One region of the Blautia sp. LMAG:89 genome, then DNA from elsewhere that is predicted to be linked to it. Evidence: predicted binding sites of a transcription regulator. Region 1 holds the regulator's gene; each other region holds the start of a gene.
What was found. Region 1 encodes Rex, which represses fermentation and respiration genes when NADH is low (regulators of the CRP and FNR family bind a similar motif). Its sites were predicted from a motif close to ATTGTTAANTANTTAACAAT; they were not measured.
Positions count from the first base shown of each region.

Region 2: CCC70_RS04370 (oxidoreductase) is a predicted target of Rex. The motif match lies at 4,597-4,616, and genes of this name have one in related genera.
Region 3: CCC70_RS15540 (CoB--CoM heterodisulfide reductase iron-sulfur subunit B family protein) is a predicted target of Rex. The motif match lies at 8,155-8,174, and genes of this name have one in related genera.

Region 1 covers NZ_NANC01000012.1:360,096-370,187, reverse strand. Annotated here, with positions in the region: gene cbiB (adenosylcobinamide-phosphate synthase CbiB) at 1-504, shown strand, start outside; gene cobD (threonine-phosphate decarboxylase CobD) at 532-1,584, shown strand; gene CCC70_RS14925 (cobyric acid synthase) at 1,569-3,089, shown strand; gene CCC70_RS14920 (precorrin-8X methylmutase) at 3,092-3,733, shown strand; gene pdxR (MocR-like pyridoxine biosynthesis transcription factor PdxR) at 3,730-5,046, opposite strand; gene CCC70_RS14910 (pyridoxamine kinase) at 5,139-6,005, shown strand; gene CCC70_RS14905 (ABC-F family ATP-binding cassette domain-containing protein) at 6,036-7,952, opposite strand; gene CCC70_RS14900 (redox-sensing transcriptional repressor Rex) at 8,167-8,814, shown strand; gene CCC70_RS14895 (NAD(P)H-hydrate dehydratase) at 8,876-10,092, shown strand, end outside.
Region 2 covers NZ_NANC01000004.1:69,536-79,627, reverse strand. Annotated here, with positions in the region: gene CCC70_RS04385 (hypothetical protein) at 1-419, shown strand, start outside; gene aroD (type I 3-dehydroquinate dehydratase) at 656-1,417, opposite strand; gene CCC70_RS04375 (shikimate dehydrogenase) at 1,455-2,333, opposite strand; gene CCC70_RS04370 (oxidoreductase) at 2,556-4,553, opposite strand; gene CCC70_RS04365 (NUDIX hydrolase) at 4,940-5,443, shown strand; gene CCC70_RS04360 (BMC domain-containing protein) at 5,754-6,119, shown strand; gene CCC70_RS04355 (BMC domain-containing protein) at 6,131-6,562, shown strand; gene CCC70_RS04350 (EutP/PduV family microcompartment system protein) at 6,581-7,111, shown strand; gene CCC70_RS04345 (hypothetical protein) at 7,241-7,423, shown strand; gene CCC70_RS04340 (alanine/glycine:cation symporter family protein) at 7,416-8,867, shown strand; gene CCC70_RS04335 (amidohydrolase) at 8,871-10,092, shown strand, end outside.
Region 3 covers NZ_NANC01000012.1:487,882-497,973, forward strand. Annotated here, with positions in the region: gene CCC70_RS15500 (FAD-dependent oxidoreductase) at 1-645, opposite strand, end outside; gene CCC70_RS15505 (2Fe-2S iron-sulfur cluster-binding protein) at 659-1,336, opposite strand; gene CCC70_RS15510 (FAD/NAD(P)-binding protein) at 1,635-2,489, opposite strand; gene CCC70_RS15515 (4Fe-4S dicluster domain-containing protein) at 2,482-3,519, opposite strand; gene CCC70_RS15520 (4Fe-4S dicluster domain-containing protein) at 3,523-4,497, opposite strand; gene CCC70_RS15525 (hydrogenase iron-sulfur subunit) at 4,485-4,928, opposite strand; gene CCC70_RS15530 (CoB--CoM heterodisulfide reductase iron-sulfur subunit A family protein) at 4,919-6,907, opposite strand; gene CCC70_RS15535 (4Fe-4S dicluster domain-containing protein) at 6,912-7,301, opposite strand; gene CCC70_RS15540 (CoB--CoM heterodisulfide reductase iron-sulfur subunit B family protein) at 7,298-8,092, opposite strand; gene CCC70_RS15545 (L,D-transpeptidase family protein) at 8,466-9,905, opposite strand.

The sequences.
Region 1 (10,092 bases):
GGCGTGATCGCCCCCATGTTTTATATGGCTATCGGCGGAGTGCCGCTGATGTTTTTGTACAAGGGTATCAATACCATGGATTCCATGCTTGGATATAAAAATGACAAATATCTTTATTTCGGCCGTATTGCGGCAAAGCTGGATGATGTGGCCAATTATATCCCTGCCAGGATCTCCGGATGGCTGATGGTGGCAGGAACTGTTTTTACAGGAATGGATACAAAAAATGCGGCAAAGATCTACAAACGTGACCGGAGAAATCATGCAAGCCCCAACTCTGCTCAGACAGAGGCTGCCATGGCCGGAGCGCTGGATGTACAGCTTGCGGGAAATGCATATTATTTCGGGAAATTATATGAAAAACCCACGATCGGGGATCCGATCCGCCCGGTGGAGCCGGAGGATATCAAAAGGGCTAACCGGCTGATGTACGCGGCATCCATACTGGGTGTGGTTGTATTTGGACTGCTCAGTGCGGGGGTCCGGTTCGGGTTATTAAGGTAACAATAAATACAGACAGGAGAATGACCAATGACAAAACACATACATGGAGGAGACGTATATAAACATAAAGACTGCCTGGATTTTTCGGCAAATCTGAATCCTTTGGGAACACCGGAAAGTGTGAAGCAGGCCATTATCCACAGTCTGGATCATATTGCACAGTATCCCCAGGTGGGATGCGGCGTTCTCAGGGAAAGGATCGCAGAATCGGAAGGGGTAAAAGCGGAAGAGGTAATATGCGGTAACGGAGCAGCAGAAGTGATCTTTACGCTCTGTCACGCAGTAAAGCCAAAGCGGGCTCTGATCCCGGCGCCTACTTTTGCGGAATACGGACAGGCTCTGGCCAGTACTGGCTGTGAGCTGGAATATTACATGCTGACGGAAAATGACGGTTTTGTGCTCAGTGAAGCCTATCTGGATATCCTCCATAAGGGACTGGATATGGCTTTCTTATGTAACCCCAACAATCCTACCGGCATGCTGATCCCCCATAGGCTTCTGAAAAGGATCCTGGAAAAATGCAGAAAGCTGGATATCCTGCTGGTGGTAGATGAATGTTTCCTCGATTTTGTAAAGGAACCGGAAGAGTATTCTCTGAAGCATTCTCTTTCCGGGTTCAATAATCTTTTTATCCTGAAGGCATTTACAAAAAGATATGCCATGGCCGGTGTGCGGCTGGGCTATGGCCTCTGTTCTGACAGAAAGCTGATGGAAAGGATGGAGCTCTGCGTTCAGCCATGGAATGTTTCCACCATGGCCCAGGCAGCCGGGCTCCAGGCACTTACAGAGACGGAATATGTAGAGGAGGGAAGACAGCTTGTTTTTCGGGAGGCACAGTGGCTGAAGGATGAGCTGGTCCGCATTGGGTATAAAGTATTTCCGTCGGAAGCAAATTATATTTTCTTTAAAGGACCGGAGGAGCTCTTTGACTTCTGTCTGCGGAAGCGGATCCTGATCCGTGACTGCAGCAATTATCCGGGACTTACAAAGGAGTATTACCGGATCGCGGTAAAGCGCCATGAAGAAAATGTAAAACTGATCGAAGTACTTGAGGGAGGTATATTATGGCAAAAGCAATAATGGTGCAGGGAACCATGTCCAATGCCGGAAAAAGCCTGCTGGCTGCGGGACTTTGCAGGATCTTTAAGCAGGATGGATATCGTGTGGCTCCTTTTAAATCACAAAATATGGCACTGAATTCCTTTATTACAGAGGATGGTCTTGAGATGGGGCGGGCCCAGGTCATGCAGGCAGAGGCAGCCGGGATCAGGCCGTCTGTCCTGATGAATCCGATTCTTCTGAAGCCTACCAATGATGTAGGCTCCCAGGTGATCGTAAACGGAGAAGTTCTTGGAACCATGAGTGCCAGGGATTATTTCAAATATAAGAAGACCCTGGTTCCGGATGTGATGAAGGCATACAACGCTCTTGCAGCGGAAAACGATATCATTGTCATCGAAGGTGCGGGAAGCCCTGCCGAGATCAATCTCAAGGACGAGGATATTGTAAATATGGGTATGGCAAAGATGGCCAAGGCACCGGTCCTTCTTGTGGGTGATATTGACCGTGGAGGTGTTTTTGCCCAGCTGATCGGTACAGTGGAGCTTCTGGAGGACGATGAGAAGGCTATGGTAAAGGGTCTGATCATCAACAAATTCCGCGGAGATAAGACTATTCTGGACCCTGGTGTTGTTATGCTTGAGGAAAGAAGCGGGATCCCGGTGGTGGGTGTGGCGCCTTATCTGGATATCCAGGTGGAGGATGAGGACAGCCTGACGGAGCGTTTTGACCGGAAGCAGGAAGCCGGTGTCATTGATATCGCGGTGATCCGTACACCAAGGATTTCCAACTTTACGGATTTTAATCCTTTTGAGAGCATTCCCGGAGTTTCTCTCCGCTATGTAAAACACCCGAGAGATCTTCACTCTCCGGACATGATCATCCTTCCTGGAACCAAGAACACTATGAGTGATCTGATCTGGATGCGGGAAAGCGGAATGGAGGCAGCGGTTCTCAAGGAAGCCTCCAGAGGCAAGCTGATCTTTGGTGTCTGCGGCGGCTATCAGATGCTGGGCGAGACCTTAAGCGATCCTCATGGAGTTGAAAATGGCGGTTCCATGAAAGGAATGGGACTTCTTCCCATGGAAACGGTATTTGCCGAAAAGAAAACCAGGACCAGGGTGCAGGGGCATTTCGGTCAGCTGTCCGGTGTGTTTGCTCCTCTTTCCGGTGCGGAGATCGAGGGCTATGAGATCCATATGGGCGAAAGCATCCTGAAGGAGAATGCAGGAACAGCCACGAAGATCACAGACAGCGTCAGCGGTAAGAAAAAAGAAGAGGGTGCTTTTGCGGGAAATGTGTGCGGAACCTATATCCACGGTGTTTTCGATAAGGAAGCATCTGCAGAGGCGATCATCCGCGTGATCGGCGAGAAAAAAGGTATTGATGTGGAAAATATGACAGGCGTGGATTTTGCGGCATTTAAGGAACAGCAGTATGATATCCTGGCTGCAGAGCTGCGGAAGCATCTGGATATGAAAAAAATCTATGAGATACTGGAAAACGGGATTACGGAGGAAGAATAGAAATGAAAGTTGAGCTTGAAAATGTAAAACCCATGGAGATCGAAAAAAGAAGCTTTGAGATCATCACAGAAGAGCTGGGGGATACTCCCCTGATCCCGGGAACAGAGCTGATCGTAAAACGCTGCATCCACACAAGCGCAGATTTTGATTATGCAAAAAATCTCTGCTTCTCGGAGGGGGCAGTGGAGATGGCCATGGACGCCATCCGCAACGGTGCCTGCATCGTCACAGATACCCAGATGGCAAAGGCCGGGATCAACAAGCGTGCACTTGCCCGCTACGGCGGTGAGGCTTACTGCTTCATGTCCGATGAGGATGTGGCTGCCCTTGCAAAAAAGAACGGGACTACCAGAGCCACAGCCAGCATGGACAAGGCCGCAGAGATGGATAAAAAGCTGATCTTTGCCATTGGAAACGCACCTACCGCACTGGTACGTCTTTATGAGCTTATTGAGAACGGAAAGCTTTCTCCTGAGCTGATCATCGGTGTGCCGGTAGGCTTTGTGAATGTTGTGCAGTCCAAGGAGCTGATCATGCACGCAGATGTGCCTTATATTGTGGCAAAAGGACGCAAGGGTGGAAGCAACATTGCTGCGTGCATTGTAAATGCCCTGCTCTACATGATCGATAACCGGAGAGATTAGGAGCCGGTAACCTCCTTCAGAAGCTGACAGGCAGGCAGAAAATCCTTGGATGGAATGGAGGAGCAGGAGAGGACCAGGGTGACCTCGGCTCCGTTTTCTCTGAGAACCTCCAGTCCCAGACCACGGTTCCGGGCTCTGTCTGTCAGTTCACTGCCTGTGAGAGAACAGGGAAGAGTAAGGGCAAGGCTGGTTCCTGCGGCTCCTGTTTGGATCTGGCAGTCCTGGCCGAAGGTTTCCCGGACAGCCTGGGAAAGAGCCTTCAGCTTCTGGGAATAAAGGCGGCGGAGCTTTCTTGTCTGGGAAGCCAGATGCCCGTCGCGGATAAACTGGCAGAGCGCGATCTGTTCTGCCTTGGAAGCAGTCTGATTATAAAAGGCTGCTTTTTTTGTATATTTTTCCCGGAGAGAGCGCGGCAGTACCATGAAGCTGACACGGATGGAGGGCAGCAGCAGCCTGGAAAAGGAACCGATATAGACAACGTTTTCACCACCTGCAAGACCGAAAAGTGAAGGCGTCGGCTTCTGGAAATAAACAAATTCGTTTTCGAAATCATCCTCAATGATCAGATGGTCATTGATCTCTGCATGACGGATCAGCTCCAGGCGTCGTTTTACCGGCATGATCTCGCCCCATTTCGTCATGTGAGCAGGAGAAACATAGATCACATCGCAGCTTTTGTCCCGGTAATGGACATCAAAGCCGTAATCCTGAAAGATGGTGCTGCATGTGGTGAAGGACGGTGTGGGGAACGAAACGGTTTTCCGTTCATGGATCAGAGGGCAGAGGATCTGGAGAAGGGGCTGGAGACCGGCCCCTACTACAATGTCATCCGGGGAGCAGATCACATTTCTGCGTTCCCGGATATAGTCTGCGAGAACCTCCCGGAAATCGCTTTCGCCCTGGGGTTCGCCATAAGAAAGCATACGGTCGCCCTGGCGGAGGGCACTTTTGATGTAACGCTGCCACAGATCAAAACGGAAGCTTTCCCGGTCAACACCGGAAGAAGCAAAATCATAAAGGCAGGGCGTGATATCCTTATCCTGTTTTTCGGGGGTGAGCAGATGCTGCTTGGAAGCAATGCCGGTGACATAATAGCCGCTTTGTGCCCTAGCGATGATATAGCCGTCTGCTGCCAGCAGAAGATAGGCATTTTCGATGGTGGTACGGCTCAGCTTCAGCTCCTGGGCGCATTTGCGAAGGGAGGGCATTTTGCTTCCGGGAAGGAGACGGCCTTCCAGGATCAGCTTCCGGTAATAGTGATAAACCTCCAGATAAAGGTGTTCTTTTTTGTGTTCTGCAGATATATTTAACATAAGTATGATGATTTCCTTCCAAAAATGATTGCGTAAACCTGACAGTTCATTCTATAATATTACAGAAAAAAACTCAAGACTGGAGAATTACCATGAAAAAAATAGCAGTGATCAATGATCTTTCCGGGCTGGGGAAATGTTCACTGACAGCAGCGATCCCGGTGATCTCGGTGATGGGAGTCCAGGCGTGTCCACTTCCCACCGCTGTTTTAAGCAACCAGACCGGTTATGAAAGTTATTTCTGTGAGGATTTCACAGAGCATATGGAACCATATATGGAGCAGTGGAAAAAAAGAGGATTTTTCCCGGATGGGATCTATACAGGATTTCTTTCTGATGATAAGCAGGCAGACAGGATTCTGAAATTTATGGACGCGTTTGCAGGAAAGGATACTCTGATCCTTACAGATCCGGTGATGGGGGATGACGGCGCGGTTTATCCGATCTATACAGAAGAGCTCCGCAGCCGGTTCTGCGAACTGACACGCCGTTCCTATGTGATCACACCGAACCTTACGGAAGCCCTCCTTCTTCTCTACGGAAAAGAAAAAATGGAGGAGATCTGGAATAAACTGCAAAAGGTATCAGAGGCCCGGCGGATGGAAGAGATCCGGGAGATCGGGTGCGGACTTGCCCGGAAATTTTCACTTCCTGCCGTTGTGATCACCGGAGTGGATCACAGGGAGGAGGGGCAGCCTCTGAAAATGGGGAATCTTGTCCTGGAAAACGGAAACAGCTCCTGGGTATTTGCAGAGAAATCCGGCGGAAGCTATTCCGGGACAGGAGATCTTTTTGCATCCGTGCTCAGTGCAGGGCTGGTAAAAAGATATTCCATGAAAACCTGTGCAGAGCTGGCCGTGGATTTTATCTCGGCATCGATCCGGGATGCGGTGGAGGAAGGAACAGACCGTAACGATGGTGTATGCTTTGAACAGCATCTCGGCATGCTGCTTCCATAAAAACATAAGGGGATAAAAAAGAGCTGACCGTCAGGCCAGCTCTTCCCATTTTTCATAAAGCTCTTCCAGTTCTTCAGCGATGGCTGCTTTTTCGCGGCTCAGCTTTGTACATTCCGCTACATTGGTGCAGACATCCGGAAGGACCATGGTTTCGTCGATCTCGCTGTCTCTTGTTTCCAGCTCTTCGATACGGGCTTCGACTTTTTTCAGCTCGGCTTCCCGTTTTCGTTTCTTTGCCTGTTCTTCCTTCATCTGCTGCCAGGAAAGCTTGTTCTCGGAAACCGATTTTTCTTCGGCAGGTGACTCCGGAGAAGTGCTTCCCGGTGCATAGGTACTGGTCAGCTCCTCCTTCTTTTCCAGATAGTAATCATAATCACCGATGTAATTTACCACTGCCTGGTTTGTCAGCTCCATGATCCTGGTCGCAGTCTGATTGATAAAGTAACGGTCATGGGATACATAAAGGACTGTGCCGGTGTAGCTGACCAGTGCTTCCTCCAGGATCTCCTTGGAGGCAATATCCAGATGGTTGGTAGGCTCGTCAAGGATCAGGAAGTTGGCTTCGGAAAGCATCAGCTTTGCAAGGGAAACACGGCCTCTTTCTCCACCGGAAAGTGCGGAGATCTCCTTGAAAACATCATCTCCGGTAAAGAGAAATGCGGCAAGCATATTTCGGATCTCGGTCTCTGTGAGAGTCGGATAAGTATCGGAGATCTCCTGGAAAATTGTCTTGTCCATATGCAGAACATGATGTTCCTGATCGTAATAACCGATCTGCACCTTGGAACCAAGGGAAAATTTGCCGGCATCTGCCTCAATAAGACCGTTGATGATCTTCAGCATGGTGGTCTTTCCGGTTCCGTTGTTTCCGATCAGTGCCACACGCTCGCCGCGTTTGATATCAAAGGAGATATCGGAGAACAGGGTCTGTCCCGGAAAGGCCTTGGAAAGCGCTTCCACGTGGAGCACATCGTTTCCGCTTAACACCCGTGGTTCCAGCGAGATACGCATCCGGTCCTGGAGCTCAAGAGGCTTTTCGATCCTCTGTACACGGTCCAGCATTTTTTCACGGCTTTCCGCACGCTTGATGGATTTTTCACGGTTAAAGGATTTCAGCTTGGCGATAACGGCTTCCTGATGCTTGATATCCCGCTGCTGATTTAAGTATGCCTTGTACTGTGCGTCACGAAGCTGAGCCTTCTTGAGAGCATAGGCAGAGTAGTTGCCGCTGTATACGCGGGTCTGTCCGGCTTCGATCTCAATGACCTTGGTGACCACCTTATCCAGAAAATAACGGTCATGGGAGACGATAAAAACAGCTCCCGGATAATTCAGAAGATAAGTTTCCAGCCAGGAGATGCTTTCCATATCCAGGTGATTGGTTGGCTCATCCAGAAGCAGGATATCCGGCTTGGAAAGAAGCATCTTGCCCAGCGCCACGCGTGTTTTCTGACCGCCGGAAAGAGTTTCGATCTGCTTGTCATAATCTTCCTCCGTGAAGCCGAGACCCTTTAAGACACCGGTCAGCTCACTTTTGTAAGCGTATCCGTTCTCCAGCTCAAACTGATGGGTCAGGCGGGTATAGGTTTCCATCAGACGGTTCAGCTCATCACCGGTCACCGTGTTCATTTCCTGTTCCATATTGCGGATACGGCGTTCCATATCGATGATGTGCTGCTTTGTGGTAAGAAGCTCCTCGTAGATGGTATGATGTCCGTGGATATCTTGGTACTGGGCAAGATAGCCGATATTTTTATCCCGGGCAAGCACCACGGTACCGGAATCAGCAGAAAGCTCCTGCATGATGATCCGCAGCAGTGTGGTCTTTCCTGCACCGTTGCATCCGATCAGAGCAGCCTTTTCACGATCTTCAATGTGAAAGGATGCATCATTTAAAATTACTTTTTCGCCAAAGGCCTTGCATATATTCTGACATGATAAAATCATAAAAACTGTCCTCCTGTATAAAGAATCACCCCTGTTTATGCCTGAACAGGGAAAAATCCTCCACCTATTATAACGGAAACTGCCGGGATTTCAAAGAAAAAATCAATTATTAGAAAAATTATAAAGAAATTTGTACAGAATAGACAACTTTAATTGACAGGAAAATGTCAATTCGTTATAATTAACCTAGTGTAAGGTAAGGAGGAAAACTATCGTGGAGACAAAACAAATCTCGAAAGCGGTGATTAAGCGTCTGCCACGCTATTACCGCTACTTAGGAGAGCTGATGGAAGACAATGTAGAACGTATTTCTTCCAATGAGTTAAGTAAGAAGATGCATACCACAGCTTCTCAGATCCGTCAGGATCTTAATAATTTCGGCGGTTTTGGGCAGCAGGGGTATGGCTATAATGTACATTATCTTTATACAGAGATCGGTAAGATCCTGGGACTGGATACCGTTCATCCGATGATCATCCTGGGTGCTGGTAATCTGGGACAGGCACTTGCCAATTATGTGGATTTTGAGAAGCGTGGCTTCAGGCTGGTTGGTATCTTTGACGTAAATCCTGTGCTTGAGGGCATCGCAGTCCGTGGACTTGAGATCCAGATGCTCAGTGAGCTTCCGTTTTTCCTGAGAGAGAATAACGTGGAGATCGCGATTCTGACACTTCCCAAGAATAAAGCCAAGGAAATGGCAGATATCCTGGTGGAGAACGGGATCAAGGCAATCTGGAATTTTGCACATCTCGATCTTGAGACACCGGATGATGTGATCGTAGAGAACGTTCATCTTTCCGAGAGTCTGATGACACTGTCTTATAATCTCAGTAAATACAGGCAGGAACATGTGGATAAGTAAGAATTGTTAAGCTGCCGGAAACGGCAGCTTTCTCTATGATAGAGGGGAGGCAGAAGACAGAATGAAGAAGCTTGTTACCTGCAAAGAAATGAAGGATCTGGACTCCACAACGATCCGTGAGATCGGAGTTCCCTCCGAGGTTCTGATGGAGCGGGCAGCACTGAAGGTGGTAGAGGAAACAGAAAAGTATCTCCAGAAGGACGAAAGGATCCTGGTAGTTTGCGGAAGCGGAAATAATGGCGGTGACGGTATCGCTGTTGCCAGATTGTTCCATCTGAAGGGAATCCGGGTAGAGTTTTATATGGTCGGAAACAAAGATAAAATGACCAGAGAGACAGCTCTTCAGTATAAGATCGCTTCCGGTTATCGTGTCCCGGAGGTGAATAACCCGCAGTGGAGTGAATATACTACTATAGTAGATGCCGTGTTTGGGGTAGGCCTGACGCGTCCGATCGAGGGGCATTATGCTGATATCATCCATGAGATGAACAGTGCGAGGGCCAAAAAGATCGCAGTTGACATCCCGTCAGGAGTGAACGGAGATACTGGCCTGGAAATGGGAATTGCCTTCAGCGCCGATCTGACTGTCACATTTGCCTACCGGAAAAGAGGCCTTTGCTTTTATCCGGGAAGACTGTATGCAGGAAGGATCGTTACCGCCGATATCGGGATCTATGAGCAGGAAGCTGTGACTGCATCTGCCGCCTGTCTGGAAAATAAAGATCTGAAGCTGTTTCCGGAACGTGATCCCGGCGGAAACAAGGGTACCTTCGGAAAAGTGCTCTTTGTGACCGGAAGTGAGGGAATGTGCGGAGCCGCTTATTTAAGCGCCAGTGCAGCACTTCGTGCCGGTGCGGGAATGGTAAAGATCCAGACTGTGGAAGCCAACAGGATCCCACTGCAGATACTCCTTCCGGAGGCTATGGTCTGCAGCCGCTTTGATCAGGAATCCAATGAACAGCTTCTATCCTGGTGTGATATGATCGTGATCGGACCGGGACTTGGAACATCAGTGGCCAGCCGTGAGAGAGAACAGTGGTTTCTCACGGCGGCTGCCCGGGAGAAAAAGCCGCTGATCCTGGATGCGGACGGCCTGAACCTTCTGGCTGCACATCCACAGTGGTATCAGTATCTGGGAGAGCATGTAGTCCTGACACCGCATATCGGAGAAATGAGCCGGCTCAGTGGCAGAACGATCCAGGAGATCCAGCATGAGATCGCAGATACTGCACTGAAATGTGCTGCGAAAACAGGCTCTGTGTGCGTATTGAAGGATGC
Region 2 (10,092 bases), on a different contig from region 1:
CGCCGTTCCCGCCGCTTTCCGGTCCGTTATGGGTTGGAATGACAGTATCCGTTTCCATCCGTTACAAGGAGGGAAAGAAAGCTATGAAGTCTCTGATCGGCGGTATGGCATCCTTCCGTATTGCAACGTTTTTAAGTGTGCTGATCATTCCGGTTGTAAGCTTCTTCCGTCCGATCTTCGGAGTCGGTTCCTCCATTACTCTGATGTTCCAGGCCTTTGTCTGTGCAAGGATCGGTATGGATTACTGCAGAACAGACCGTGACAAGATGATCGCAGGTGTTATGGCAGCTGTGCTTGCAACCCAGGGAACTGCATGGGCATCCGCATGGGCCCTGGCTGTAGGCTTCGGTCTGAATATCTTCCTTTCAAACTGGGACCCCAGAAAGAAAGAGGAGAATGCCATCGAGGATAAAAATTGATCAGAGGAATAACAAAGATATAAAAAACAGAAAAAGAAGAAGTGTGCCGGATGGGTCAGCACACTTCTTCTTTTTGTCATGAGATTTGTTGTTTTTAATTATTATTTTAATAGATTTGCTATTATGGGATTAAAATTGCAAAAATTTGTTACATCAATTGGGTTTGAAAATTGGTTTATAATTCGCGTTCTGTTACAGAAATCTACCGTAGATCCTTTTTATGGGAGGTTACAGGATCACAGGCTTTTGTGGATAATGTCAAGAACCTGTGCAAGCTCGTTGACATTGATCTGTCCCGGTGCGGAAGCTTTGGTAGCTGCACCGAAGGTAAGGGCGGAACCGAAGGTTTCGCCAGCGAGACGGCTGACAACACCTGTACCTGCCATGGACATGGTAATGATCGGGCGGTCGGCGAACTGCTCGGACATTTCCAGCGTGGCACTTAAGAGTGTAAGCACGTCCTGTTTGTTTCTTGGCATAACAGCCATTTTCGGGATATCTGCGCCATAGTCCTGCATCATGCGAAGACGGCGCACGATCTCATCCTTCTCAGGAGTTGCGTCAAAATCATGGTTGGAAGCGATGACCTTTACGCCATAGCTGTGTGCTTCCTGGATCATGCTTTTTACGATCTCCTCACCTGTGAAGGCTTCTACATCAATGAGATCTACATAGCCGCTTTTTGCGACAGCCATGTTGAGTGCTTTGTAAGCTTCGTTGGAAATCGCTTTTTCTCCGCCTTCCTTTGCAGTACGGAAGGTGAAGAGGATCGGAGTGTCCTTTAAAACGGTCTGGAGATCTTTTGCCACATCCAGAACCTTGTCTGTGTCAAAAACGTCCTCAAACCAGTCAACACGCCATTCCACAACGTCTACGGGGATCCTTGCGAAGGTCCCTGCCTCAAGGAGGATATCATCCTTTGTCTGCCCCACGATCGGGACACAGATCTTCGGTCTTCCCTCTCCGAGTGTGATATTTCTTACCTGAACTGTTTTCATAATGGTCCTTTCTGATACGACAGGAACAGATAGCAGTTTAGTCGTCGTATCTGATGTTAAGAATCTCTTTCATATGCTCGATCGGCATCGGTTCGCCGGTCCACAGTTCAAATGCAGCGGAGCCCTGGAAAAGCATCATGCCAAGGCCGTTCATTGTCTTGCAGCCAACTTCCTTTGCCATAGAACGCATAGCAGTTTCAAGAGGGGAGTAAGGCACGTCAACAACGATAAGCTCCGGGCGGAAGTAAGACTTGTCCGGAACAACGGACTGACCTTCCAGTGGTTTCATTCCAACACCTGTCGCATTTACGAAAATATAACTGTCAGCCATTTCTTTTTTCAGCTGGTCAAGATCTGCCAGATCATAGAGAACAGCATGGCTTGAAGTTCTGGTGTTGATCTTTTCTACCGTAGATACTGCACGGTCCCAGAATTCATCTTTGCGGTTGAAGATCACGATCTCGCCTACACCGTCAAGTGCTGCCTGGATCTCGATAGCAGTTGCGGCACCACCTGCACCTACGATGGTCATTTTCTTTCCGATGGCGTTGATGTTATTGTCTTTCAGTGCTGCCATAAATCCGATACCGTCTGTGATATGGCCTGTAAGATGACCATGATCATTAACGATGGTGTTTACAGCGCCGCACATTTCTGCTGCCGGTGAAAGCTCGTCAAGGTACTGGCCTACCAGAGTTTTGTTCGGCATGGAAACGTTGGAACCTCTCATTTTCAGAGTACGGATGGCCTTTACAGCATCCTCGATCTCGTCTGCACCAACCTCAAATGCAAGATATGCATAATCATAGCCAAGCTTTGCAAAAGCTTCATTCTGCATGGCAGGAGAGCTGGAGTGGCGGATCGGATATGCCATAAGACCAATCAGTTCGGTATGTCCTGTGATTCTTTCTGACATGGTAATAACTCCTCTCATTGGTAAAATCTGGATGAAGATTTGTCTTTTTTAAACCTCCCACCACATAGATCTGAAGAAGTTGCGGACATTCTCCGGACGGCTACGGGGGAGGAAGACGTGGAAAAACTATGTTACGGATCACCGAGTGAACTGTAACAAATCTATATACACTTTCCGGTAGAAGGATTGAAATATTCCCGGAAAGGGTATAGCGGAAAAATATTAAAGGTATCCCTTCTGCTCAAGAATGGTAAGGATATTGCGTCCTTCCTGGGTACCGTCAATGATTCGTCTTGCTCTCTGGCTGTCGCCGATGTTCATGATCTCAACATCCTCAGAAGAAAATTCCTCTGTGAGGTTCTGGTAAAGCTGTCCCTGAGCTCTCATTCCGAGACATACGAAGCCGTACTCAAATGGAAGCTCATAAGGCTCACCGTCGCCCCTGACAAGGAAGGAAGAATCCTTAACCTCAAGGAGAGCAGTTTTTGTAAGCTGATGTACATTGTGTTTTTTCATCATGGTCTTTGTGTCATTTTTGCTTACCGGGTCAAGATCACGTCCGATCTGATCCATCATCTCAACGATAGAGATGTCTGCGTTTCTGTCAGCAAAGAATTCCACAACATCAAGACCTACAGCACCGCCGCCTACAACAACAACCTTTTTGCCTTCCAGATCCTTCGGAAAATCATTAATGTGGCTGATCATACCAAGAATAGAATAAATATTATGGTTCTCGTTGTCAATACGATCCTTCAGTCCTGCGATCGGAGGCAGAAGCGGAGCGGAGCCGGTGGAGCTTACGATGATATTCGGATGGAACTTGCGGATGTTTTCCGGTGTTCCTTCTGTGTTTTTGAAGATGTAAAGATTATCAAGCTGTTCTGCACGATGCATGAGATAGTGAGGGAAATCAGCAAGACGGTTCTTTGCAGGGATCTTTGAGATCAGAGATGCAAGTCCGCCAAGCTCATTGCCTTTTTCCAGAAGGAAGGTATTGCATCCAACCTCTGCGGCTGTACAGGCAGCTTCCAGTCCGGCAGTGCCGCCGCCGATAACGACCACGTTGCAGTTTTTATTTACATGTTTTTTCTTATATACATCGCCCTCAAGAACAGATGGGTTTACAGTACAGCGGATCGGACGGTTTACACCGATACGGTTTCCGGCACAGCCAACGTTACAGGAGATACATTTGCGGAGGTCACACTCATGACCTGTGGCAACCTTGTTTACCCATGCAGGGTCTGCGATCAGACCACGGCCCATACCGATCAGGTCTGCATCACCGTCAGCCAGGATACGCTCAGCAACCTTCGGGTCACGGACATTACCCATGGAGATACATGGCTTGTTGAATTTTTCTCTTACGGCCTTTGCCATGTAGGAACGCCATCCGTCCGGGAGATAATTTGCATCGATCTGGTACTGGATGGAACCGTTAAGTCCGCAGGAAACATCGAAGATATCAACCTCTTCCTGAAGATGCTCCAGGTATTCCAGAGTATCCTCCAGTGTATTTCCGCCTTCCATCAGCTCATCCGCACTGAGACGGAGCATGATCGGGAAGAAAGGTCCTACCTGTTTCCTTACCTCATCGATGACCATACGGCAGAAACGGGTACGGTTCTCAACAGATCCGCCGAACTCATCGGTACGCTTGTTTGTGATCGGGGAGAGGAACTGACTAATCAGATAGGAGTGTCCTGCATGGATCTCTACTGCGTCAAAGCCAGCTGTCTGTGCACGTTTTGCAGCCTCACCGTATTTTTTTACGATGTGAAGGATCTCATTTTTGGAAAGAGGACGCGGGATTTCGCCGCCTTCTTTGGATGGAACGTCAGATGCGGAAACCGGCTGCATGTTGATCCTGGAAGAAACAGCGGAAGCTCCGGCATGGTTGATCTGGATCGCAATCTTTGTTCCGTATCTATGAATATTTTCACAGAATTTGAAAAGACGTGGCAGATAGTTGTCATGGTCGATGCGCAGCTGTGTGGTTCCGTTGGAGCCCTGCGGGGAATCGATGCTTGCGTTCTCTACGATGATGAGACCTGTGCCACCCTTTGCACGCTGCTCATAATAATTGATATGAAGAAAACTCATTTCGCCGTTCTGTTCACCGTAGTTGGTGCCCATCGGCATCATAACAATACGGTTCTTGATAGTCATATTTTTAACGGTTAATGGGGAAAAAATATGCGGATAATCATTCTTCATCTGAAAAAAACCTCCCTGGTTATTTTAAATAGAATCGTTTGTTTGTGTTAATTATATAACAGAATAATCCATAAAACTAATTCATGATACGAGCGATATAATAAAAATAATCTATAGATTTTCGCATATCATCTTTCAGGCTGCAGGTACTTGTATGCTTATAATGTGAAAAAAACAGATGTAGAAGGGTAACTGGTTACTGAGAACGGAGTGAACGGTAACGCTAACTGGAAAATGGTGTCGGATCCAGGGGTTTACATATATGATTTTAACGTGTTATCATAACAAATAAAAAAGATACAGAAAACGGAGAAACGGGCAGGCTGAAACGGATCAGATGTAAGACTGTATTTCCGCGTTCTGTAAAAAGACAGGAGATAGATAAAATGGAATTCTGGGATATTTACGATGCAGATAAGAAACCGACAGGACGAACTATGAAGCGCAATGACTGGTGTTTAAAGGATGGAGAGTATCATCTGACAGTTTTGGGCGTGGTAGCAAGACCGGACAAGACCTTTCTTATTACCAAACGTGTGATGACAAAGGCCTGGGCTCCGGGCTGGTGGGAGGTTTCCGGCGGTGCAGCCCAGGCAGGAGAGGCTTCCCGTGATGCAGTACTCCGTGAGGTGAAAGAGGAGACCGGACTGGACGCCAGTGAGGCAGAGGGCGGATACCTTTTTACATATAAAAGAGAGAACCCGGGGGAAGGAGATAATTACTTTGTGGATGTGTACCGTTTTGTCATGGATGTGGAGGATAAGGATCTGAAGCTTCAGATGGAAGAGACAGACGGATATATGTTTGCAACCCTGGAGCAGATCCGGGCGTTTGCCGCAGAGGGAAAATTCCTACATTATGACAGTATTAAGAAGGTGTTTGAGTTCTGAGCAGATTTCTGACTGGTTTTCCGCGAGGATTTGAAAATAAATGTTGTTTTTTGTGGATTTCTATTTTTAAAAACGTTGTTTTTTGACTTGTTTTCGAAGAATTGTCTTGACATTAAAATTGGTAAATAGTAAAATTAAATCAGATGAACTGCCAGAAGGTTTTTTGACCATGAGCAGGTAGCAGAGCGGATTTCAAAGATCTGCCTGACTTTAGGAAGTTGTAAGCCGGATGAATGAAATCCGGCTTATAAAATTATCCAATATTATCAGATCGAGAATAATATAAAATTTTGAAAGCGAGGAATCATCAATGGCGGATGAACATAGAGATCAGATCAGAATCGTACAGGAAACCGTAGCCGGTAAGGAGATCACATTTGCCCATATCATGGGTGGTCCGGCACCTATCATATATCAGAAGCTTGGACTGAATCCGCAGGTGGACTATGGATCATCTGCAATTGGTATCATGAATATGACACCTTCCGAGTCTGCTGTGATCGCATCCGATATTGCTGTGAAGAGCGGTAATGTATATCTTGGATTTGCAGACCGTTTTACAGGAACACTGATCATAACAGGAGAGATTTCCGATGTACAGACTGCAATGGAAGAGATCGTGGATTATTTCCGTGATACTCTGGGATATGTAGTATGCAATATCACCAAGAGATAAGGAAGTGTACCATGGAAGAACGGATAACGAAGGAAGAACTGCTGGAGCGGCTGTTTCATGATGATTATGAGAACCTTAAGGGAAGAAGACTTCGGCTGACCCGGGTGAGAGTACCTGGAAAGGAGCTTTCCTTTGCACATGTTTTTACACCAAATGACAGATCGATATATGAGAATCTTGCGTTACATATCGGTGTTCATGAAGGTGAAGATCACAGAGGAGATGCCATCGGCATGGTCCGTGTCACACCCTGGGAGGCAATCGTGGTTGCGGCAGATGTTGCAGTGAAGGCAGCTCATGTGGAAGTAGGATTTATGGATCGTTTCTGCGGGACGCTGATCCTGACAGGCGGTTTTACGGAAGTGATGACAGCTGTGGAGGAAGTAGTGCGATTTTTCCATGAGACATTGAAATTCGATGTCTGTAAGATCCACAGAAGCTGAGGCAGGACGGGATAAAAAATGAAAAAAATTTTTCTGATGGGTCGAAGTGAAGCAGGCAAAACATCCCTGACACAGGCGCTTAAAGGGGAAGAACTTCATTATCATAAGACTCAGTATACCAATACAAATGAAGATACTATTGATTCACCGGGAGAATATGCGGAATCCAAGCATTTCAGCGTAGGACTGGCCTGTTTTTCCTTTGAGGCGGATGTGATCGCCATTGTACAGGCAGCCAATGAGCCCTTTAACCTGTTTAGTGACGGCAGCAGGAATTTTCTACTACGGCCGCTGATCGGGATCATCACCAAGGTGGATTCTCCCCATGCCAACATTCCCATGGTCAGACAGTGGATGAAGAACATGGGCTGTGAGAGGATATTTATGGTAAATAACAAGACCCGGGAAGGTATCAGTGAGCTGATGGATTATCTGCAGGATGATCTTCCGAAGCTTACGCTTGAACAGGCGAAATTCAAGCAGAGCATTGGCCTTAACGAATGGGATCCCATGCCGGAAGGGGTGGAGTATCCGGAGTCCATACGGTAAAATAGTAATATTCACGAAAAATGAATAAAAATACAAAATTCAAACAGAAAAAGTAGAAATTCCTCCGGAAGTGTGATATACTGTGATCGTTTGGAAGATTCGTGAACTGAAATGTAAGATCCCCAGAGCATGAAGGATAAAGAGGATAGAAACGGGGCTCGCAGATATATGGCAGAAGAGCTGTATGTCGAGAACTCCAGGTATCCGTATCTGCCTTCATGTTCCGGGGATTTTTTATATTCTATACACAGATTTTCCGAATGGATGCAAAAGACAAACAATAAGAAGGACAGGAGAGGAAAAGATGTTTGAATTATTTGAAAATCTGACCAACTGGCTCTGGGGACTGCCGCTGCTGATCACGATCCTCGCTACAGGCGTATATCTGACAGTACGTTCCGGTTTCTTCCAGTTCCGCCATTTTGGTTACATTGTGAAAAACATGTTCAGTAAAGAACGTCGCCAGGAAGGCGGAGATGACGGAAAGAGCCTGACACCGTTCCAGGCTATTTCCATTGCGATCGGAGGTACTGTTGGTGTATCCAATATGTCCGGTGTTGCAACGGCCATTGCAACAGGAGGACCTGGTGCATTATTCTGGCTCTGGATCGCAGCGCTTCTTGCCATGGTCATCAAGATGGCAGAGGTAACACTTGCTGTATACTACAGAGAGAAACAGCCAAACGGTGAGTACCAGGGAGGCCCGACCTACTACATGCAGAAGGGTCTTGGCGGAGAGAAAAAGCTTCCTTTCTGGAAACTTTTTGCAGTACTGTTCGGCGGCTGTATTTTTATGACATGGTTCATTACCTTACAGAATTATACAGTATCAGAGGCTGTCGGAAGTACCTTCCACCTGCCGTACATCGTACCGTCACTTCTGTATGTGGCAGCAATCTATCTGATCATCATCGGCGGTGTAAAGAAAGTCGGCGTGATCTCTTCCTATATGACACCGATCATGTGCATGCTTTACATTGTAGGATCTCTTGCAATACTGGTAGTGAATTTTGACAAGCTGCCGGAAACCTTTGGACTGATCTTCAAGGGTGCATTTACAACACAGGCGGCAGTCGGCGGATTTATGGGAGCCGGTGTTGCAACAGCAATGCGTCTTGGCTTTGCCCGTTCCGTATACAGCAACGAGGCAGGCTGGGGAACATCTCCTATGATCCATGCTTCCGCAAAGACAGACCATCCTGTAAAACAGGGACTGATGGGAGCATTTGAGGTATTTGCAGACACCATCGTAGTCTGCTCCATGACAGGTCTTGTTGTTATCATCACCGGCTACTGGAATTCAGGACTTCAGGGATCAGAGCTGACACTGACAGCATTTGAGTCTGGAATGGGCTCCATTGCGAGAGCACTGATCGCGATCAGTATTTTTCTTTTTGGATTAACAACATCAACTGGATGGTTCACCTACTACAGCGTGATCCTGAAGCACTGGCTGAAAAATAATCAGAAGGTTCTGAAGATCGCAGAGAAGGTTTTTATCCTTGGAACACCATTATGGGGTCTTCTGGTCACAGTGCTTACTCTTTACGGAAACGGAACACCGGCGCAGCTGTGGGTAATTGCAGACTTTACAACCGTATTCCCTACATTTGTAAATGTTGCCACATTATTTATCTTAAGTGGTACTTTCTTTAAACTGCTGAAGGATTACAAGGCGCGTTACATGGGAATCGGAAAGGTAGACAAGGATATGGCACTTTTCTACGAGGATAAAAAAGAAAAAGAGGAAAAATAAACAGTGGATACAATTTTTTTTAACGGATGTATAAGAACACTGGATGACAGTGAAAAAGTGGCAGAGGCTGTGGGAATCGAAAATGGTCGGATCGTTTTTGTGGGAACTGATAAAGAAGCGGAAGCTTTTTCCTGCAAAAAGCGGATCGACCTTAAGGGAAGGCTGATGCTACCCGGTTTTGTGGATACACATATGCATATGCTGCATTATGCATTTGTGGAAAGATCTGTAAAACTGTTTGACTGTACAAGTGTTGAGGAAATGCTTGCCGCAGCAAAAAAAAGACTGGAGGAGAGCAAAGGTCAGAAGCTGACCTGGCTCTACTGCAGAGGCTGGAATGAGGAGCATTTTGATAAGCCACGCTATCCGCACAAGGATGAGCTGGATGCGCTCTCAACGGAAATCCCCATCATTATGGTGCGTGTCTGCGGGCATGTGGCTGTGTGCAACAGCTGCGGTCTGGAGCTTCTGAAAAAAATCCCGGAGTTCCCGGAGATTGCGAAGGAGGTTGACCTGGATACCGGACTTCTGAAGGAAAATGCAGTACAGTTTTATTCTTCCGTATTGGAAGCACCATCCCAGGAAGAAGTGGAAGGCTACATCAAATACAGTGCAAAGAAGCTGAATGAATGTGGATTTACAGGTGTACAGTCCGATGATCTTGCCTCACTTCCGGGGAAAAACTGGCGTCGGATCATGGCCTCCTATAAGGCACTGGATGCCAGAGGAGAGCTGAGTATCCGCCATTATGAGCAGTGCCTTTTTGAGCGGGCGGAGGATGCGAAGGCTTTTATTGAGGAAGGATATCGTACCGGACAGAGGGGGGATCACTTTACTGTCGGACCAATGAAGCTGATCCAGGATGGTTCCCTTGGTGCAAGAACAGCGGCCATGAATGAGCCTTACGAGGATTCGCCGGGAAATACCGGGATCATCACATTCAGTCAGGAGGAGCTTGACGATCTGTTTGCTTTTTTTGACCAGCATCAGATGCAGGCAGCGGTACACTGTATTGGCGATCGTGCCATGGATATGGTCATTGAGGCAGCTGCGAAATCTCCTTACCGGAAGGATAATAAAAAGGGCAGACATGGTATCGTACATTGCCAGATCACCAATCCGCGTATTTTGCAGGGGATGAAAGACCAGGATCTTCTGGCATATATCCAGCCGGTATTTATCGATCTGGATATGAACACAGTGGAACCTGCCATCGGCGCACACC
Region 3 (10,092 bases), 130 kb from region 1:
ATCCTTTGCAGCATGCATTCTCTTTCTGGAGGTACCGCCGCCATGTGTAGTGACCATGGTTCCGTCTTCTGCTTTATCAAACTCAACACCAAGGTCGTTGAGCCATTTGATCGCATCCGGGGCTTCCATTACCAGTCTTTTTACAAGCTCCGGTTTTGCGGCAAAATGTCCGCCTCCAAAGCAGTCCAGATAATGCTGTACCGGGGAATCATTTTCTTTATCTGCTGCCTGGATCCCACCTTCTGCCATCATGGTGTTGGCGTCACCGATACGGAGCTTTGTAACGATCATAACGTTGGCACCTGCGTTGTGAGCCTCGATGGCACAGGAAGAGCCTGCTCCGCCACCGCCGATGATCAGTACATCTACATCATAATCGATTTTTGTAAGATCGATTTTTTCGTTGAGCAGACGGCTTTCTGAATGGAGCATTTTTGTCAGTTCCAGTGGTGCTTTCTGTCCCTTGTTCGGTCCTACCTTGATCTCTGCAAATGCATCCGGGTTATAATCCGGATGGAATTTTTTGAGAAGAGCATCTTTCTCATCTGCACTCAGACGTCTTGGCTCTGTTGCCATACGCTCCGCTCTTGTAGCCTCTACCTTTTTGATGGATTCCATCATATTTTCTGGATATGGTGCATACATGTTTTACGCCCTCCTACTTCTCGATTTCTCTGCTGTTGTAAAGTTCCTGCATCTCTGTGATCGGCTTCTGCATGATCTTCTCGATCATATCGTCAAATTTGCCCTCGTGGATCTCTTCCACACGTTTCTCCAGATGCTCGCTTTTCGGCGCAATATATTTTCCGGTGAGACGTCTTGCCAGAAGGCCTACCATCGGATGGGAAATTCCTGCCGGACATCTTACGGAACAGCAGCCGCAGCTTACGCAGTCAAAGGATTCCTCTGCACATTTTTCAAGCTCGCCTCTCTGCGCATATGCAATATACTGCATGACATTTAAGTCCTGTGTACAGGCCTTTGTGCAGGCATTGCATCCGATGCAGCTGTAGATCTCCGGATAAAGCTCCATCATTACCTGCTGGTTCGGCTTAAGATCTTCTATATTATAAAGTCTCTTGTCTGTAGGGAAGAACGGGATACTTGCCACATACATTCCCTCCTGCACCTGTGTCTGACAGGCGAGACAGGTTTTCAGCTCATTCTGTCCCTTGATCCTGTAGATGGTCGCGCAGGCACCGCAGAATCCGTGTCTGCAGCCGCATCCTCTTTTTAATGTATAACCGGCATATTCCATAGCTGTCATAATGGTCAGATCACCGGGAACGCTGTATTTTTTACCGAAAAAATATACGTTTACCATATTATTTTCCATTTGAGATTACCAGTCCTTTCTTTTACTTATTCAAACCGTACGCCGCAGTGCCAGGCTCGATTCCGCTTCGCTTCATCTCGCTTGAGGGCGTTCGCCCTATACAGCCGCCGATAAAAACAGCTGCTTACATGCAAGCATGATGCCTGACATACGGTACCCCGCAGTGCCAAGCTCGATTCCGCTTCGCTTCATCTCGCTTGAGGGCGTTCGCCCTATACAGCCGCCGATAAAAACAGCTGCTTACATGCAAGCATGACGCATCTGTTTTTATCAACGTCTGTGCACTGCTCATTGCTTATCAATACTCATTAGGCAGTTCATCAACCTCATCACACCTAAATACCGGGCCGTCTTTGCAGACGTATTTGTCTCCGATGTTGCAGCGGCCGCATTTTCCGACACCGCATTTCATACGAAGCTCCAGTGTGGTATATACCTGATCTCTGGAGAAGCCCAGTTCTTCCAGTCCTGCCAGAACGAATTTGATCATGATCGGCGGGCCGCAGACCAGAGCGGTCTTATTGGTATCAAAGCCAATCTCTTTCAGATAATTCGGAACAAATCCCACATGACCGTCCCAGCCTTCCTGCTCGCGGTCAATGGTAAGATATACATTTACACCTTCTGTTTTCATCCATACTTCCTGGATTTCCTTAAGCTGCACCAGATCATCTGCTGAACGGGAACCATAGAGAATATCTACTGTTCCGTAATCCTCACGGTTATCCAGCACATAGTTGATCACGGAACGAAGAGGTGCCAGACCGATTCCACCTGCGATAAACAGGAGATTTTTTCCCTTTAACTTATCTTCCACAGGAAAATGATTTCCGTATGGCCCCCTGACTGCGATCTCATCTCCAACCTGAAGGCTATGGAGATAGTCGGTAAGGGATCCGCATTTTTTGATACTGAATTCCTGATAATCCTTTACAGTCGGAGAAGAAGTAATGGAAAACATACCTTCACTGACGCCTGGTGCACAGACCATGGCACACTGTCCTGGCATATGCTCGAAAAGCTTTCCACCCTCCGGAGCCTCCACACGGAAGGTTTTTACATCCGGTGTCTCCTGACGGATATCTGTGATCACGCCAACCTTGGGGATCAGCGTATCCAGTGTATAATTCTTATGACAGGTACATTCACTCATTCTTTTCACCTCCCTGTTTTTCAAAGGCCTTGATGACTTTTACGATATTTAAAGATTCCGGACATTTCTCCACGCAGCGGCCGCAGCCAACACAGGAGAACATGCCGTCATTATTTAACGGATAATAAACAAGCTTATGCATAAATCTCTGACGGAATCTCTGCATCTGGCTGGTACGGTTGTTTCCGTGAGCCATCATGGTAAAATCAGAGTACATGCAGGAATCCCAGCAGCGGTAACGGTGAACACCGTGCCCTGTGTCGTAATCCTTAATGTCATAGCACTGACAGGTCGGACATACGAAGGTACAGGTTCCGCAGGCAAGACAAGGCTTGTACAGTTTCTCCCATACAGGAGAATTGAAACGGTCCATGTATTCTTCCTGCGCCCATCCTTCCAGTGAAAGATGTGTATATGGAAGAAGCTCGATAATACCACGGATTGCCTTCTTCTCCTCTTCTACCTTTGTCTCATCAGCATCTGCCAAAAGCTCCTTCACAGTTTCTGTCAGAGCGTTTCCCTTTTCTGTGAGAGGCTTCCAGAAAAGTTCTCCCTCGATGATCCAGGCTGCAACATCTGCTTCCGGATCTGCGGCATCAATGCCAAATACTTTACAGAAGCAGCTTTCCTCCGGTTCATGACAGGCAAGAGCTACGATAGTTCCATGTTCTCTTCTTGCCTGGTAAAAAGTATCCACCGGATCCCCAAGGAATACCTTGTCGAGAACCTTCACACCCTGTACATCACAGGCTCTCATTCCGAATACGACAAAATTCTGGTCTTTCAGTGCCTGAGGCTCAATGCTGATATTTTTTCCGTCTTTTTTACAGGTATAGAGATTTTCACTCTGCGGAAAGAAAGCATCCTTCGGTGATTTCACGGTTTTCAGTGTTTCAAGGGAAACTTCTGCATCCTCACTCCATGCCTTGAAGTTCACCTGTTCACTTACCTTTACCGGTAAATATAATTCCTGGTCTGCGGCAATTTTCCGGAATAATGCCGGCAGATTTTCTACTGCGATCTTATACATACATTATCCCCTTTCTGCCACGATCCCTGGCTCTACATCCTCAAAGGTAAAGCTGGTAAGCGGACCCTTTGACTCCGCATCCTCGCCAGCCTGGTACTCACCGTAAAACGCATCAATATCCTTGATAAACTTACGGTTAAACAGATGAAGGGGAATTCCCTGCGGGCAGACTCTGCTGCACTCGCCACAGTCCGTACATCTTCCTGCTACATGGAAGGCACGGATCACATGGAACATCTTTTCCTCAAAGGAATCCACATTTGCCTTCTGGGCGCTGTCGAACTTATTGCTGTCAAAAACGCATTTGCGGCAGCTACAGGCCGGACATACATTACGACAGGCATTACAGCGGATACATTTACTCAGCTCGCTCTGCCAGAATGCAAATTTTTCTTCCGGACTCATTGCCTCGATCCGCTCAACTTCTGCGAAACGGTCAGCGTCCTTTGTCTCCTTTGACTCACCGATCAGTTCATCGTAAATTTTATGCTCTTTTCCTTTACATACATGGCAGCGTTCCAGCATGGCATCTTTGTATGCACAGGTTTTTTCTCCGTAAACAGTATCCACAGTCAATGTCTCTGCATCTCCGGTAATCTCTGCTCCGGAAATTCCCCGGATACCCTTGATCCCCATTTTGCGGATCTTTTCAATATCCAGCTTTCCTTTACAGCCAACACCTACGATATAGGCTTTTTCTCTGTCTACACGATGCTCTTTCAAAAGCTGGTTAAAGCTATATGTATCGCAGGGCTTCAGACAGACCATGGTTTTTCCTTCCAGCTTGGAAGCTTCGATCATATATTTGCTTAAATTGGCACCGCAGAATCCATCATAGACAAAATCCTCCAGAGATTCCGGTGTTTCAAAATAGGCTGGTTCCGGATTAAAGGCAAGATCTCCGGCTTTCCACCCAAGAACCCGGACTACCGTGCCATCTGCAAGCAGTTCTTTTGCACGTTTTATCAGCTCCTGCATCTTATATCCTCCAATCTCACGTTTTTACCAAGTGAATGGATCTTCTCAACAAACTCATTCATAGTCTGTGAAAATTTCACGCCTTCTGCGGCAGATACCCATTCAACACGTGTTCTTCCGTTTTCTACCCCAATATAATCCAGCATTGAAAACAGAAGTGTCATACGTCTTCTTGCATAATAGTTTCCGGTACTGTAATGGCAGTCTCCCGGATGGCATCCGCACATGATCACACCATCGGCCCCTTTTTCAAAGGCACGGAGGATGAACATGGGATTGACACGGCAGGAACATGGAACACGGATGATCTTTACATCCGCCGGATAGCTCAAACGGCTGCTTCCGGCAAGGTCTGCTCCGGCGTAACTGCACCAGTTACAGCAGAATGCCACGATCTTTGGTCTGAATTCTTCCTTTGTTTCTATCGACATATTGCATCCACCTCCGCGATAATCTGTCTGTTGGAGAAGCCCTGAAGGTCCATGGCTCCTGACGGGCAGGCTACTGTGCAGGCACCGCAGCCCTGGCAAAGTGCTGTATTGACAACCGCAACTCTTCTTGTCTCACGGATACCGTGATCGTTGACCTGTTTCTCCTCATAGGAAATCGCTCCGTAAGGACATACATTTGCACAGGTAGAGCATCCGTTACAGAGAAGCTCGTCGGATTTTGCCGTACATGGATTGGTTGTCAACTTGTCCTTTGCAAGAAGTCCTATGGCCTTAACAGCCGCAGCTCCTGCCTGGGCAACTGTCTCCGGGATATCCTTTGGCCCCTGGCATACACCGGAAAGGAAAATTCCTGCTGTCGGTGATTCTACCGGACGAAGCTTTGCATGGGCTTCTGTAAGGAAATTGTTGGTGTCAATACTTGCAGTAAGCATGGTAGCAATCTTACGTACATCCGGATTCGGTTCAATGGCTGTTGCAAGAACTACCATATCTGCTTTCTTGAAGATCTGCTTATTATCAAGAAGGTCCGAGCCCTGAACAAGAAGTGTTCCATCCGGCTGCGGGATTACTTTTCCTACCTGACCTTTGATGTAGTTTACGTTATACTGCTCAACTGCTCTTCTGTAAAACTCATCGAAGTTTTTACCAGGTGTACGGACATCAATATAAAATACCGTCACATTGGTATCCGGATATTTATCACGGATCAGCATGGCATGCTTAGCTGTGTACATACAGCAGATCTTGGAACAGTATGGCTTTCCACGGTCATCGGAGCAACGGCTTCCCACACACTGGATAAACACGATCTCCTTCGGTGCTTTTCCATCGGAAAGACGTTCAAGATGTCCTTTTGTAGGTCCTGCAGCATTCATGATACGCTCCAGCTCCAGAGATGTGATCACATCCTTGCTCTGGCTGTATGCGTATTCATCATATTTGTCAAGCTTAATGGTATCAAATCCGGTTGCCACCACGATCGCTCCGTATTTCTGTGTTACGATCTCATCCTGCTGATCGTAATCAATGGCTCCTGCCTGACATACTTTGGAGCAGACACCACATTTGCCTGTCTTAAATTTCAGGCAATGCTCTCTGTCGATCACAGGAACATTTGGAATCGCCTGTGCAAACGGAGTATAAATAGCTGACCGGTTGTTCAGCCCTCTGTTGAACTCATTTGGAATCTTTTTGGAAGGACATTTTTCCTGGCAGACTCCACAGCCTGTACATTTGTCCATGTTGACACTTCGCGCTTTTTTGCGGATATCAACAGTAAAATCTCCTACAAAACCTGCAACTTTTTCTACTTCACTGTATGTATAGATATTGATCTTTTCGTGAGCTGCAGCCTCCACCATTTTTGGAGTAAGGATACATGCGGAGCAATCCAGAGTAGGGAAGGTTTTGTCAAGCTGTGACATTCTTCCGCCGATACTTGGTGTTTTTTCCACAATATCAACTTCATAGCCTGCATCGGCAATATCAAGAGCCGTCTGGATTCCGGCGATACCGCCTCCGATGATCAGGGCTCTCTTTGTAACCTGGCTTTCTCCCGGCTGAAGAGGAGCATTTAAATTGACTTTTGCTACTGCTGCTCTTGCAAGGATCACGGCCTTCTCCGTAGCCTCCTGCATATCCTTGTGGATCCAGGAACAGTGCTCACGGATGTTTGCGATCTCCACCATGTATGGATTCAGGCCTGCTTTTTCCGCTGCTTTGCGGAAAGTTGCCTCATGCATACGCGGGGAGCAGGAACAGACAACCACACCTGTGAGATTTTTTTCACGGATGGCTTCCTGAATTCTGGACTGACCTGCCTCGGAACACATATACTGGTAATCCTCGGCGTGTACAACACCCGGCTCTTTCGCTATGACTTCCACAACTTTTTTTACGTCTACCGTAGCGGCAATATTACTTCCGCAGTGACAGACAAATACACCGATTCTCTGCACGTTCTCACCTCCTGTATCTTCTGAATGCACTTACCAGCAGCTGCTGAGGAAGATCCGGATCAAGAAGTTCCGGGATCTCATCTGGTGAAAGATAGTTGCCACCTTTTTCCCGGACAACAAGCTGTCTTGCCCCGTCAATGATCTTTCCGGGTTTTACGTCTCTCGGACAGCGCTCCACACAGGCAAAACAGGAAAGGCATTTCCAAAGGGATGCTGAATTTACAAGTGCTTCGATATTTTCATTGATCACATAGGATACAAACTGATGAGGTTTGATATCCATCTCGTCAAAAGAAGGGCAGGTTGCGGAACATTTGCCGCATTTCATGCATTTTAAAGGATTGGTTCCACTGATCTCCTTTATTTTTTCCGCAGCAGAATGGTTATCTCTCATTTTGCCACCTCCTCTTTGACGCCAAGGGCTTCTGCCAGAAGCTCTGTAAAATAGTAAACCGGCAGTCTGTTTCCGGCATTTTTATTCAGATTATATTTGCACAGTGGACAGGCAGTGATCAGCATATCTGCGCCAAATCCGGCTGCACTTTCTTCGATCTTTTCACACATATTCTGTGACATTTCTTTTTCTTTCAGGGATATATATCCTCCACAGCATTCATTTCTGTAAGGATAGATCACAGGCTCAGCGCCAAGGGCACGGATAAAATCCTCCATGATCCTTGGATTTTCCGGATCATCAAATGCCATGATCTTTCCAGGTCTCAGAAGCAGACATCCGTAATAGGCTCCGATCTTCTTTCCGGTAAAAGGATTTACTACTTTTTCTTTCAGTTTATCAAAACCGACTCTGTCCCGGAGAACCTCCAGATAATGGAGAACGGTTGTCTCTCCTTCATAGGGAGCTTCCAACTGCATATAATTGTTGGCTCTGGTCCGGATATCTTCCACATTTTTCATATCATCATTGACACGCTTGATCACATGATGACAGGCTGAACAGATCGTCACCAGATCCTGGCCTTTTTCTTTTGCCTGGTTTAACGCACGGACGGAAGAAAGCTTTGTGGCGATCTCGTCTGTGCCAAGCGGATAAACACCACCACAACACTGCCAGTCCTCGATCTCCTCAAGCTCAAACCCAAGGGCTGTGGCACTGGCTCTGGCATACTCATCCAGATCTTTGGCCTTTGTTCTCAGGGTGCAACCCGGATAATAACTGTACTTCATACCTTTCATTATCCTTTCTTAGTCTAAAATCTGACGTTTATAGTAGATATTCTTGTTCATATATTGTCTTTTTTTTAACGATACATGAATAAAAAAATGAAATCTCAACTAACACTTATTTGAGTTTTTTTATCAATTTGCACCCAAATAAAAGAGAAAAACACTCTTCCTCCGCAATTAAGAAGTGTATTAGCTCGATTTCCGAAATCATCATATCACGTTATTTCTGTTTCGACAAGGCTTTTTCGATATTTTTTGTGTTTTTTTTAACGTACTTTTGAAAAACCTTATCATTTACGATCCTGCTTCCATGATAATTTTCATTTTCGGGCATAAAAAAGCTCCGGATCTCTCCGAAGCTTTTTTGCTCCTATCAGTAAATAATGATCGGATAACCTGCATCAATGGTGTTATAGATCAGTGCTGCCTGATCCTTAGGCAGATTGATGCAGCCGTGGCTTCCGTTGGTTTTATAACGGTTCCCGCCAAAGGATGACTGCCAGGACGCATCATGAAGTCCCTGTCCGTAGACAAAAGGCATCCAGTAATTAACCTTTACATCGTAACCATATTCATTGCTGGTAAGGTTAAAGGGACTCGCCTTGTAGGCGATCGGCCATGCACCACGATATGTTTCACGCCCCTTCACCGGCTTACCGCTGACAATATCTGTTTCCGTCACAAGGCTTCCGTCCTTATACAGCCACAAATGCTGTGCATCCAGACTGACCTCTATGTAACTGCCTGCCAGATCGTCTGTTCCGTTTCTCTGGTATCCTTTTTTGCTGTAAACAGGCTCTCTTGTTACAGCAGTACCACTTTTCAGGTCTTCCAGAAGCTGCGCATATTCTCCGTCCTGATCAATCCGGTATCCGTACTCATTTCCCTCAATGGTCACATCCGTTCCCGCAGATGTATGAAAGGTGCGGGGAACATAAATGGTATTGTATTTGTTGGCAAGCTCACTGATGTAGGCTTTAATGGCTTCTTCATCTAAAGTCAGCGTCTCCCCCTCAGCCTTCAGCCAGGATGTGATCGTATCGGAATCCAGAACAGCCGTTTCACTTCCGAATGTATAAGTTACTGTACTGCTGCGGTATTTCTTCAGCTGGCTGTTCAGGTCCGTAATCTTATTTTTCATATCCTCTGTTACAGTGACCGTCGGGCTTACATACACATGCTTGTTGATCGGTACTGTGATGGTATCCCCAAGCAGAGCCGTATCAAATGCTGCGTTCAGATTTGTGTCCACGGTAGTCTCCAGCTTATCCGGATCGATCTCCGTCCCCTGTACCTGTTTCACAAGGGTGAATTCTTTTTTCTCCTTATCGTACTGAATGGCTGCATCAACAGAAGCTTTTCTTTCTTCCGTACCGAAATTTGAAAGATCGAGAGCCTGCTTTTCCTGCTCCTCATCTTCCTCGATCTGACATTCCGGTTCTATATTTTCTTCCTTTGGAAAAAGCTTCCGGCTCTCTTCCCGCTGTTTCTGAATTTCTGTAAGCTTACTCAGAAGGGCTTCTTCATTGAGACTGTAGCCCAGCTCTTTCAAAGTAGTACTGTAAACTTCCTGATCATTTTCCTGAAAGGATACCGGACGCTCTGCAAATTCCGCAGTGATCTTTTCTTCTGCCTGCTTTGCATCCAGTCCGGAAACATCCACTCCCCATATGGAAATCTTCCGTCCCAGCGTATTGTGATCTGCCAAGTATGTATAGACAAATAACCCTGCCACTGCCAGGATCGTTACGCCAATGCAGATTCCAAGTATGATCTTCAGTGTCTTTTTACTGATGGTTGATCTTTTCTCCATACCCTTATCCCTCGAGTCTTATGTAATATATGTTATGTTGTCACACTGGCTGTTATTATAATACAATAAATCCCATTTTCTGTAAAAATGACTTATCCCGGATCCTTCTGATCCGGTAAAAAAAGACAGACTGACGCCTCTGCGAAAATCTGTCTTTCTCATACGTTTCTTTATCTGTTTCTGGCAG